DNA from 2 places in the Clostridium fungisolvens genome. Region 1 is predicted to be linked to the other one. Evidence: riboswitches for the same ligand, from Rfam matches in the RefSeq annotation. Region 1 holds a riboswitch; the other holds the start of a gene.
What was found. A riboswitch is a leader RNA that binds a small molecule or an ion and turns the genes downstream of it on or off. The one in region 1 is predicted to bind cobalamin.
Positions count from the first base shown of each region.

Region 2: it holds a riboswitch for cobalamin, as region 1 does, so the genes downstream of both, cobT (nicotinate-nucleotide--dimethylbenzimidazole phosphoribosyltransferase) here and bsdtw1_RS08050 (energy-coupling factor ABC transporter permease) in region 1, are expected to answer to the same signal.

Region 1 is NZ_BLZR01000001.1:1,901,156-1,907,179, forward strand. Features, by position in the region: gene bsdtw1_RS08045 (MFS transporter) at 258-1,499, shown strand; cobalamin riboswitch at 1,655-1,837, shown strand; gene bsdtw1_RS08050 (energy-coupling factor ABC transporter permease) at 2,139-2,879, shown strand; gene bsdtw1_RS08055 (energy-coupling factor ABC transporter substrate-binding protein) at 2,879-3,187, shown strand; gene cbiQ (cobalt ECF transporter T component CbiQ) at 3,190-3,978, shown strand; gene bsdtw1_RS08065 (energy-coupling factor ABC transporter ATP-binding protein) at 4,029-4,874, shown strand; gene bsdtw1_RS08070 (helix-turn-helix domain-containing protein) at 5,115-5,954, opposite strand.
Region 2 is NZ_BLZR01000001.1:189,724-195,747, forward strand. Features, by position in the region: gene bsdtw1_RS00785 (GNAT family N-acetyltransferase) at 13-861, shown strand; gene bsdtw1_RS00790 (hypothetical protein) at 951-1,358, shown strand; cobalamin riboswitch at 1,400-1,762, shown strand; gene cobT (nicotinate-nucleotide--dimethylbenzimidazole phosphoribosyltransferase) at 2,092-3,168, shown strand; gene cobU (bifunctional adenosylcobinamide kinase/adenosylcobinamide-phosphate guanylyltransferase) at 3,165-3,719, shown strand; gene cobS (adenosylcobinamide-GDP ribazoletransferase) at 3,721-4,467, shown strand; gene bsdtw1_RS00810 (histidine phosphatase family protein) at 4,757-5,353, shown strand; gene bsdtw1_RS00815 (ABC transporter substrate-binding protein) at 5,422-6,024, shown strand, end outside.

The sequences.
Region 1 (6,024 bases):
CTCTATTTTGTTTTTCTGGATTTTAATGGAGTTTTTCCGTAAATCTTTTTAGAACAGTAGCCTTAAATTCTTCACTTGATGTCACCTTCATTAGTATGTTTATTAATATTTATATAAATCACATTATTGCAAATTATATCTGGAAATAATCATATTATGTATAAAAGTAGTTAAATGTGGTGTAATAGTTGAAATAGAGATTAATTTTATGTATACTTACCTTTGTTGAGAATTGATATCATATAAAACATAATATTATTGAAAAGGTAAGAGAAGAAATGAAAAATAAAAACTTTATTATAGTAGTTATTGGACAAATAATTTCTTTGTTTGGAAATTCTATTCAAAGATTTTGTATGTCGCTATATATATTAAATTTAACAGGAAGTGCCGGGATATTTTCAACAATACTAGCAATTTCAACTATTCCATATATACTGTTCGCACCAATTGCGGGTTTTTTAGCAGACACGGTAAACAGGAAAAAGATCATGATTTATCTTGATTTCATTAGTACAGCGTTAATGGGAGTATATTCAATCATAATATTAAGTGGTAAGGATAATACCATAATAGTAGCGGTTGTAATGTTTATGCTTTCTACAATTTATACTTTATATAGTCCTTCTGTCACATCCAGTATTCCACAAATTGTTGAGAAAGAAAGCTTAGCTTCTGCCAATGGAGTAATTCAGCAGGTTGGGTATGTAGTTAATTTAGCTGGACCAATAGTTGCGGGACTGTTATATAGTTTTTTGGGAATGAAAATGGTAGTGATATTAAACTCAGTTAGTTTCCTTGTTGCAGCAATACTAGAGCTGTTTCTAGATATTCCTGATTTAGAAGTAAAAGAAAGGTTTAAAAATCCTCTGATACAATCTATTGGCGAAATGAAAAAGAGCTTTATGTATTTGAAAGAAAAAAAGAAGATAGTATTAGGAATTATATTTTCATATGCACTCACTAATATCTTTGTAGTTCCGGTGTTAAGTGTTGTGTCTCCATACTTTATTAACGTAAAACTAAGTATGCCTTCAAGCATTTATGGATATATTGAAGCAATATTTGTTTTAGGAATGATAATAGGAGGTATGCTAATTACCTTGAAACCTAACTTGTTTAAAATAAATATATTACATAAAACAATGTATCCAATGATACTAGCTATGTTTATTATGGCAGTCTCTACTGTTATAAGTGGAGAAAACAAGTTTGTAACACTAGGGCTTTATTCCATAGGAGGTCTTGGAATAATGCTGTCACTAGCATTATCTAATATTATTTCCTTAACATATATCCAACAAGAAGTGAGAGAAGATATGCTAGGGAAAGTTAGTGCTTTTTCTACAGCAGTTGCTACCGCAAGTGTTGCCCCTGGGCAGATAATATATGGACAATTAATTGATTTTAATTTAGGTATGTTCAATATACTGATACTGACTTTTATATTTAGCATTGCAGTAGTGTGGTATATAAAATGGAATGTTAGAAGAGTTTAATTCCATTAAAGTAATATGTATGAATGTGCAAAAAATATTTGAAGTTTACAATAAAGGTATATGACAGTATACTTAAAGATGTAACATTTCCGTAGGAAAGCTATTTTTAAAACTCTTCTGGGTTCTAAGAGGAGAATTTGAAAATATAAATATGAATTGAATAATGAAATATAGGTTTAATCGTATTGATTAATTAAAAGGGAATCAGGTAAGAATCCTGAACTATCCCGTAGCTGTATTAGAGGAGTTTAAATACATAAATGTCACTTGGAAACAGGGAAGGCGTATTTAAATGATGAGTCTTGAGTCAGAAGACCTGCCTATATTTTTGCACCAATTATAGATGTACCACTTCGTACCGAAACCTATTTTCAAAACTCCTCTGGGTTCTGAGAGGAGAATTTCAAAATATAAATTTTATTACGAAGTGGCACATCATTAACTCTACGAGTGATAGAGAGGGGCGGTAGAATGAAAAATTGCTTACTTATTTTATATGATTAAGTATGTTTTGTTACTATGTCCTTTTAACATTTTAGTTAAGAGGACTTTTTTACTGTTTAGAAGACTATAGAATTTTAGTACAAGAACAAAGTGGTTTTAAACAAACATTAAAGTCTATAAAATAGGAGTGTTTATATGAAAAAGAAATATCAAATTGCATTAGGTATTTTTATTGCGTTATTATTTATCCCTAGAACAGCATATGCAATGCATATAATGGAGGGATTCTTACCAGCAAAATGGTGTATTGCTTGGGGAGTTTTAGCAATTCCATTTGTAGTGGTTGGCTTTTTTACAATAAGAGAAAAAGTAAATGAAAATCCTAGAACTAAAATGCTTATAGCTATGGTAGGAGCTTTTGCCTTTGTATTGTCAGCGTTAAAAATACCTTCAGTTACTGGGAGTTGTTCACATCCTACAGGTGTGGGACTAGGCGCCATACTTTTTGGACCAACTATAATGAGTGCTTTAGGAGTAATTGTGTTAATATTTCAGGCTTTGCTTTTAGCGCATGGAGGAATTACAACCTTAGGTGCTAATACTTTTTCTATGGCTATAGCAGGACCTTTTGTTTCATATTTTTTGTACAAGATTTTGAAGACACTTAAAGTTTCACAAAGCATATCTGTATTTTTATCTGCAATGATTGGAGATTTAATGACATATGTTATAACAGCAATACAGCTTTCATTGGCTTTTCCGGATCAAAGTGGTGGAGTTTTAGCTTCTGCAGCTAAGTTTTTAGGAATCTTTGCGGTTACTCAAATTCCTCTTGCAATAAGTGAAGGGATATTAACAGTAATTATATTTAATTTGTTAAAGAACTATAATAAGCAGGAATTAATAGAACTTAAAGTAATATCGAAGGAGGAATAATAGCTGTGAAGTTGAAAAATAAGAGTCTTCTAATAAAAAATTTTATATTAGCTTTGCTAGTTATAATAATAGCTGTGGCTCCACTTGTATTTATTAAAAATGGTGAATTTTCTGGTTCTGATGATCAAGCAAAAAAGGCTATAACAGACATAAATAAGGAATATAAACCTTGGTTTTCACCTATATGGCAACCACCTAGTGGGGAAATAGAAAGCTTACTTTTTGCATTACAAGCTGCAATAGGGACAGGTATTGTATGTTATTATTTTGGATACCAAAAGGGAAAGTCTAGAAAGGCAGAGAAATAAATATGTTTTCGATTGATAAATTAGCATATATATCTGAACTAAGAAGGGTAAATCCAACGGAAAAATTTATTTTTGCTATCTTTACTATGTTTATTTGTATTGCTTTAAATAGTACTGTAATTTCAGTGATAGTATTACTTCTCATGTCAGGAATAACTGTTTTTAAAGGAAAAATTCCCTTAGGAACTTACGTGAAATTAATGTCATTACCACTATCATTCTTGATAGTTGGAATAATCACTATAGCGATAAATATAGTTCATAGTGCTGATAACTTAATATTTGGATTTAATATATTAAACATTAAGCTAGGGTGTACTTCAGAGAGTTTTGAGACAGCTACGAGTCTGTTTTTTAAGTCTTTGGCATCAGTTTCATGCTTATACTTTCTAACACTGAGTACGCCATTGTTTGAGGTTTTATCTGTACTAAAAAAACTAAGAGTACCAAAATTATTTGTTGAATTAATGGGGCTTATATATAGATTTATTTTTGTATTGTTAGACACGGTAAATATGATATATACATCTCAAAATTCAAGGCTTGGGTATTCAACACTTAGACTTAGCTACAATTCATTAGCTAAATTAATCTCATCCTTATTTATAAGTTCCTATAAGCGATCACAGGACATTTACACAGCTATGGAATCAAGATGCTATGACGGTGATATAGACTTGCTTGAAGAAAACTATCCAAGTTTATTTAAAAATATCTTACTAATTGCTTTTACGGAAGCAGCCTTATTAATTATAGCTTTTAGTGAATATCTTATCAGGGGGAAGATATAAGGTTTAACACTTTAACTTAGGATTACATTTAAATTATTGGAGGAAATATAGTGAGTGAATACATACTTGAAACTAAAAATTTAAGCTTTAAATATCAGGATGGGACTAAGGCTTTGAATAATATAAATTTAAAAATAGAAAAAGGAAAGAAAATATCTTTTCTAGGTGTCAATGGTTCAGGTAAGTCCACATTGTTTTTGAATTTTAATGGTGTATTAAAGCCCACGGAAGGAAAGTTAATATACGACAAAAAAGAGGTTAAATATAACAGAAATTCCTTGATGGAACTAAGAAAAAATGTAGGAATTGTGTTTCAAGATCCTGAGAATCAACTTTTTTCAGCAAATGTATATCAAGAAGTTTCCTTTGGCGCTATGAACTTAAAACTTGATACAGTAGAAGTAAAGAGTAGAGTGGATAAAGCTCTAAAAAATGTTGAGCTGTATAGTTATAAGGATAAGGCTGTTCATTTTCTAAGCTATGGGCAGAAAAAAAGGGTATCCATTGCAGATATACTTGTGATGGAGCCAGAAATAATAGTTTTTGATGAACCAACTTCAAGCCTTGACCCTAAACATTCAAAACAGATTGTGAAAATATTTGATGAATTAAACGAAAGAGGAATAACAGTTATTTTATCTACTCATGATGTGGAACTTGCATATACTTGGTCAGATTATATTTTTGTAATGAAGGATGGAGAGATAGTCAAAGAAGGCAATCCAACTGAGATTTTCTCAGATGATAATTTAATTGATGAATGTTATTTGGAAAAGCCAATGATTTTCGAAATTTATCAAAATTTATGCAAGACAGGACAGGTGAATTCTACCGAAGACATACCTAGAAATAAGCAGGAACTTTATAAATTAATAAGTTCCATAGGACAAAAATAGAAAAACGATGAAAAGTAAATATAAGATTTACGGTGCAACCATCAAATTAGCTCCTACTAAAGATATTAAAGAGTTCCTAACTCAACTATTAATTTATACATGCCCAAAAATCCCCAGAAGCCGGGATTTTCAAACAAGTATAAATTAAGTTTCGATATATGAACTCTTTAGTAGTAGCTAATTCTAATTTTGTTAAGCTTATATTTTTTAAACATGAGTATTAAATTATTTTTTAAGATTTCATTTAGCTTTAATTGATTGAAGTAATTTTCCTAAAAAACCAGTTTCATTATTAGTACTCATTTCAATTTCATATTGAGTATAGTAGGCATCTTGCATTACTCGTTTGAAATCTTTTACTTCTTTTATTAAACTCTCATTACCATCCGAAGAGGACTTGGAGAATTTATCAAAGTTGCTTTGCAAATGAAGTTTTAACTCATTATTTTTAAGGTGAATTTTTTCAGAAATAACATCTGAAATATTTGTCAGAAGATTGTCGTGTAACCCTTTGTTAATTTCATTAAAATCTTCGAGTTTTGAGTGAAGATATTGTTCAATCTGCGTTTGAAGGGTTTGTTTAAATTCATTAAGACTTTTATTTTGGGCCTCGATGATTGATGAAGTAATATTTTGAAGTATTAGTGAATTGGCATTTTGTATATCTTTAATGAATTCAGTCTTAAAATTATCAAGTTGAATTTGTTGCTCTTGCTTAATTGATACAATAAGATCTTCTACTGATAAGAGATTACTTTCTGAATACTCAACTTCAGTTTCATCTAAAGGTAGCTTACTATAATAATCTTCAATTTCTTTAAGAGTCATACCTCTATTCTTAAGTTTTATGAGTAGCTCTAATTTGTCAACATCTTTATTGGTATAGCGTAATTCTTTATGAACTATTTCTATTTTAAGAAGATCATCAAATATATTTGTATAATATTTAATATTGCTAATGTCTTCTTTTAACAAATCAGCAACCTGATCAATAGAATAGTATAATATTTCGCCTCTTTTTTTATTTTGAATTTTATAATCAATTTTTTGTCCATCTATATATTTATCTTTATTATCCATAATAATCAATCCCCCTTATTATTTTTCGAGCACATGACTGATAAGCTTAAGTGAAAATTATAATTATTTT
Region 2 (6,024 bases), 1.7 Mb from region 1:
AGGGGGGGGTATATGATAAAATATAAAAATTGTTTAGATGTAACTATTGATGATATATTTAAGGCGTTTCAGGATGGATTCTCGGACTATATAATAAAACTTAATGTTAATAAGGAAGATTTTGAAGAAAGATTCTTTGGTACAGAAGGGAATTCTAAAGAATATTCTTTCGTAGTGTATGACAGTAATAAGCCTGTAGGATTAATGCTAGGTGGTATAAAAGAATATGAAGGAATAAAAACTTTGAGATGTGGAGGCTTAGCAATTCATCCAAGCTATAGGGGTGGTTGGATAAGCAAGAGACTTTTCCAATTACATCAAGAGATTGCAAAGAGTAAAGGTTGTAGTCAATTGTTTCTAGAAGTCATAGTTGGAAATGATAGAGCAATCAATTTTTATAATAAGATGGGATATAGCAAAATTTATGATATATCCTTTTACTCTAATGATAATACAAGCAACTTGAGAAAATACCATAATAAAAAACTGGTTATTAAGGATATAACATTTGGCCAGTATAGAGAAATATGCCATAGATATGATGGACATGTTAGTTGGCAAAATGCTTATGAATATCTAAGTTTATCAAAGGATACATACTATTATGGAGGATTTATTGATGATATTCTTATTAGTGGACTAAGCATAAATAAATCAGGAAAGATAAGTTTTATTTATATAGATAAGAATTATAGATTAAGTGGAGTGGGTTCATCTCTAATTAATTATGCTGTTAAAGAATTAGGGATAAATATGATTACTGCTAGTTTTGTTAATAATAGTCAAGCTTTTGGGTTTTTAGTTAAGAATGAATTTAAGAAAATGCCTATATCCCAATATGAAATGTATAAGATTTTGTAGCATAGTATTTATAATTTATCAATAATTTTCTACTTGAACATTTTAGACATTAGCTATAACATAAGACTAAACATAGGGGGTGTTAATCAATGGTAGCAATAATAAAAGCACTAATGAGAGCAGTGAATGATATTCATGATGTTTTTATACAAAAAGCACAGGGCTCTGGATATAACCTTACGGACAAACAACTTCATTTTATAATTATAGGAATCATAGGTATCTTAATTTTTGCAGGAACCCAAATGCTATTTAAATGGCTCGCAAAGTATAGCATTACAGCTATATCATTCATATATACTTTTACAGTACTACTGGTAATAGTTTTTGGTATTGAAATAGAACAAAAAATAACTAAACGAGGAAATATGGAGTTTGCAGATATAGTAGCTGGTATATGGGGATTCTTATATATATTCATAATTTACTTAATAATAAGAATAGCTGTATATCTAATAAAACAATATACTAATAAAAGAAAAGTTAAGAAGCAGTAATCTTGACTATAATAAATATGAATACTATAATTTAGTTGACAATTTAATAAGTTCTTATTGGTGCTTCAGTTGCACAAATACATTTGTTCAATAGAAGTTAAAAGGGAAAAAGGTGAAAGACCTTTGCAGCCCCCGTTACTGTGATGATGACAAAATTTGCACTAAAACTTAAGATATTTAAGTTTTAATCCACTGAGTTAAGGATGTCTATCTAATAGATTCAAAGTATACCAATGTTTGTATTTTTAGGAGGTATAGTTTGTAGTTAAAGTTTAGATGTCTATGAATGTACCACTTCGTAATAAGTTTTACAATGAATTGGCACATCTATATAAAGAGCTTGGGAAGGAGCAAAAAGTAGGATGATTCAAAGCCAGAAAACCTGCCATAAGAAAAGTTAATTTTCCGGGGGGGAAAAATTACTGTTAATAAAGCAAGTTTTACTGATATAAAATTATTTTGCTTAGGGTTTGAGTACATTTAAACTTTAATACAATGCTAATAATGTTTATATTGTTGAAAAACAAGAGTATTTTGTGTGCGGATATAAAAATACTTTATGTAATTATAGCTTTATTAATTATGAGAGTAAGTTTTATCTATTTTATAAGTTTTAATATAGATATATTGATTCGAAGAGTAATTATAAAGACCTCCTTAGGGAGGTCTTTTATTTTTATGTTGTATAGTATTGAAGCCTAAGGGTAAATAGTTTTAGTTGGGGAGGATTAATATGCAGGAAGCATGTCTAATAGAAGATATAGAACCTTTAAATGAAAAATCTATGGCTGAGGCCAAAGAAAGAATGGATAACTTGGTGAAGCCTATAGGTAGTCTTGGAAAACTTGAAAAAATGTCTATAAAGTTATCTGGAATAACAGGTGAATTATATAATAATATCGAAAAGAAAGCAGTTATTATAATGTGTTCTGATAATGGGGTATGTGAAGAAGGTGTGGCCTCAGCTCCGCAAGTAGTTACTGCGACTCAAACAGTAAATTTTATAAAAGGAGTAACGGGAGTAGGGGTTTTAGCAAGACACAACAATTGCGATTTAAAGGTTGTAGATATAGGTATCAATGAAGAAATAAATCATAGTGAACTAATAAACTGTAAGATAAGAAAAGGTACATCAAACATTGCTAAAGGTGAAGCAATGACAAGGGAAGAAGCTCTTACAGCTATTAGAATAGGAATTGATTTGGTTTCAAAGCTTAAAAATGAAGGATATAACCTGATAGGCACTGGGGAGATGGGAATAGGAAACACAACTTCTAGTTCTTCAATATTAATTGCCTTAACTGGTTGCACTATTGAGGAAGCTGTAGGTAGAGGAGCAGGACTTACGGATGAAGCCTTCGAAAAGAAAAAGAAGGTTATAAAAAAGGTTTTAGAAATAAATAAACCTAATATAAACGACCCAATAGAGGTATTGCATAAGGTTGGTGGCTTTGATATAGCTGGACTTGTAGGAGTATATTTAGGTGCGGCAAAGTATAGGATGCCGGTAGTTATTGATGGATTCATTTCTGCAATTGCAGCATTAATAGCCTATAGGTTAAATAACGTTACTAAAGATTTTATGTTTCCATCTCATATATCAATAGAAAAAGGATATAACTTAGTTTTATCAGAGTTAGGTTTAGATCCTATATTAGATTTATCTATGAGATTAGGTGAAGGATCTGGATGCCCATTAGCTTTCAATATATTAGAAGCTTCTACAAAGATAATGAATGAAATGGCAACCTTTGAAGAAGGTAATGTAGATTTAAATGATTATAAGGGGCTTTGGGAGGGGAAAATATGATTACGTTAGTAACTGGTGGTGCAAGAAGTGGAAAGTCTTCTTTTGGAGAGTCGATACTTGAAAATGAACCAGAGGTTTTATATATTGCAACTTCAATACCTTTTGATCAAGAAATGAAAGACAGAGTTAAGAAGCACAGAGAGCAAAGACCAAGCCATTGGCATACCTTGGAAAGCTATAAGGATTTTCAAGCTGAATTTGAAAAAATATTAGGTGGTAATATAGTTTATAACGGTGTAATCGTTGATTGTATAACCATAATGATTTCTAATATATTATTAGAAAATTTAAGTGACGATGGCAATGATGACTATGATTTAATTGAACAGAAGGTTATGTTTCAGATTGATAATTTAATAAAAGGTCTAAGAAACTTTAATTGCAAAGCAGTTATAGTCACTAATGAGGTTGGAAGTGGAATAGTGCCAGAAAACAAGTTATCTAGGGAATTTAGAGACATAGCTGGACGAGTAAATCAAAGATTAGCAAAAGAATCAGATGAAGTTTACCTAGTTGTGTCAGGTATACCTGTAAGGATTAAGGGGGAATAAATTGAGAAAGTTTATTTTAATCATACAGTTTATGACTAGAATACCTATAAATTTAAGTTTGGAGGTAAAGCGAGAGGATTTTGCTGATGCAGTAAGATACTTTCCTTTAGTAGGACTTATAATAGGTGCAATAGATTTACTTATATATATAATTACATGTAAGCTATTCCATGGCATGCTGCCAGTGGTATTTACTATGATATCACACATTATTGTTACTGGAGGTCTGCATCTAGATGGGTTAAGTGATACTGCCGATGGAATATTTTCAGGTAGGAGTAAGGATAAGATTCTTGAAATTATGAAAGACAGCAGAGTTGGAACCTTTGGAGTGTTGGCACTTGTTGCACTGATGCTTTTAAAGTTTTCAGCAATTGAAGAACTTTCAAGGGTTAACATATACTCAGCGCTTTTAATCTCGCCAGTGATTAGTAGAACTTTAACTACACTTTTGATGTATAAAAGAAGATATGCAAGGGAGAAAGAAGGCTTAGGAGATCTTTTTATAGGAAAGATTTCTACACTAACCTTTAGTATAGCATTGGCTTTGGGTATAATCATAACTTTAGCTGTGGGAAGAACTTATGGACTTATAGTTATAGTTATAGGCTTTATTTTTACAGTATGCTTTAGATCCTATATAGAAAAAAGGCTAGATGGTATAACAGGAGATATCTTAGGAGCCAGTGTTGAGTTAAATGAAGTACTTGTATTGGTAGTTTTCTGTTTATTACAGAATATAATTTAAACATATATTTTACGGTGTGGTTAAGAGTATTATTTGAAATTAAATGGTTATGCAGGAGATGCTATATGAGCGAGCTATTAGAATTAAATGATTTTTTCAGATGGAATGGCGTTAAAAAACTGTACTGTTCGAACGTAGTGAGTTTACAGTTTTAGCCATGGAATATGAGAAAATCATATTAATTCTTTGCACAAGCTCATTAAAGTATCGGATGACTAACCATTTAATTTCAATACAGTGCTTTAATAGTGCCATATTTTAAAGTTGTTCATCTTTAAGAGGAGATAATATGAAACTTATTTTAATAAGGCATGGAGAGACAGAGGGAAATCTTAATGGAATCTATCAAGGAATTAAGGATTATCCCTTAAGTGAGGAAGGAAAACTACAAAACCTAAAGCTAAAGAGTAAGTTAGAAAATATAAATGTAGATAAGGTTTATTATTCTACAATGGAAAGAGCAAAAAAAACAGCGGATGCTATTTTTGATTTTTCAAGCAGTGCAATTTATTTTGAGGAAAACTTGAGTTTTAATGAGATAAATTTTGGACTTTGGGATGGTAAAGATTATAAATATATAAGTAAAAATTACAGCGAACAGTTTCAAAGTTTTATAGATGATTTTAAGATTTTTAAATTTCCTGAAGGGGAAAGCTTTAAAGATTTTTATAATAGAGTTAGTGAAGGAATTAGAAAAATTATAAAAGTATCAAAGGAAGAGGATAATATAGCAATAGTGGCTCATGGGGGAACTATAAGGGTAATATTATGTGAGCTTTTAGGTTTTAATTATGAAGGATTCTATAAATTTAATATTAGCCATGGATGCTATAGTTTGCTCACTGTATGCAAAGACAGTGCTGTTTTAGAATTTCTAAATAAATAGATTGATTTTAAATCATATTTCAGGAGGAACAAAATTTGAAAAATATAAAGAAGTTAGCAATTATAATAATGGCATTAGTATTTACCTTATCACTAATGGCATGTACAAAGAGTGAAACAAAAAAAGAAGAAGTTAAAGGTATAAAAATAACTGATTCATACAATAGAGAAGTTTCTTTGGATAAGGTACCTCAAAGAGTAGTAACATTATCACCAGGGGCTACTGAAACTATATTTGCTTTAAAAAAGGAAAGTATTTTAGTAGGAAGATCAGACTATGATGATTACCCAGCTGAAGTTTCCAAGATAGAAAAGGTTGGTGGGTTAGAAAATCCTAATATTGAGAAAATAACAGAGCTTAAACCTGACTTAGTAATAGCTGGAGCACATTTTTCTAAGGAAGTACTTAAAAAGCTTGAAGATTTAGGCATAAAGGTTGCAGTACTTTATGGAGAAGATAATTTCGATGGAGCATATAAAAATATTCTAGATACAGCAGAAGTTTTAGGAGTTAAGAATGATGGACAAAAGATAGTAGATGAAATGAAGAAAAAAGTTTCAGAGGTTGAAGAAAAAATAAAGAATTCTAAAAAAGTTAAACTATATTATGTTGTTGATTTTGGTAAGCAGGACTTTACTGCAGGTGGAGATACTTTTGTTGGTCAGCTTATA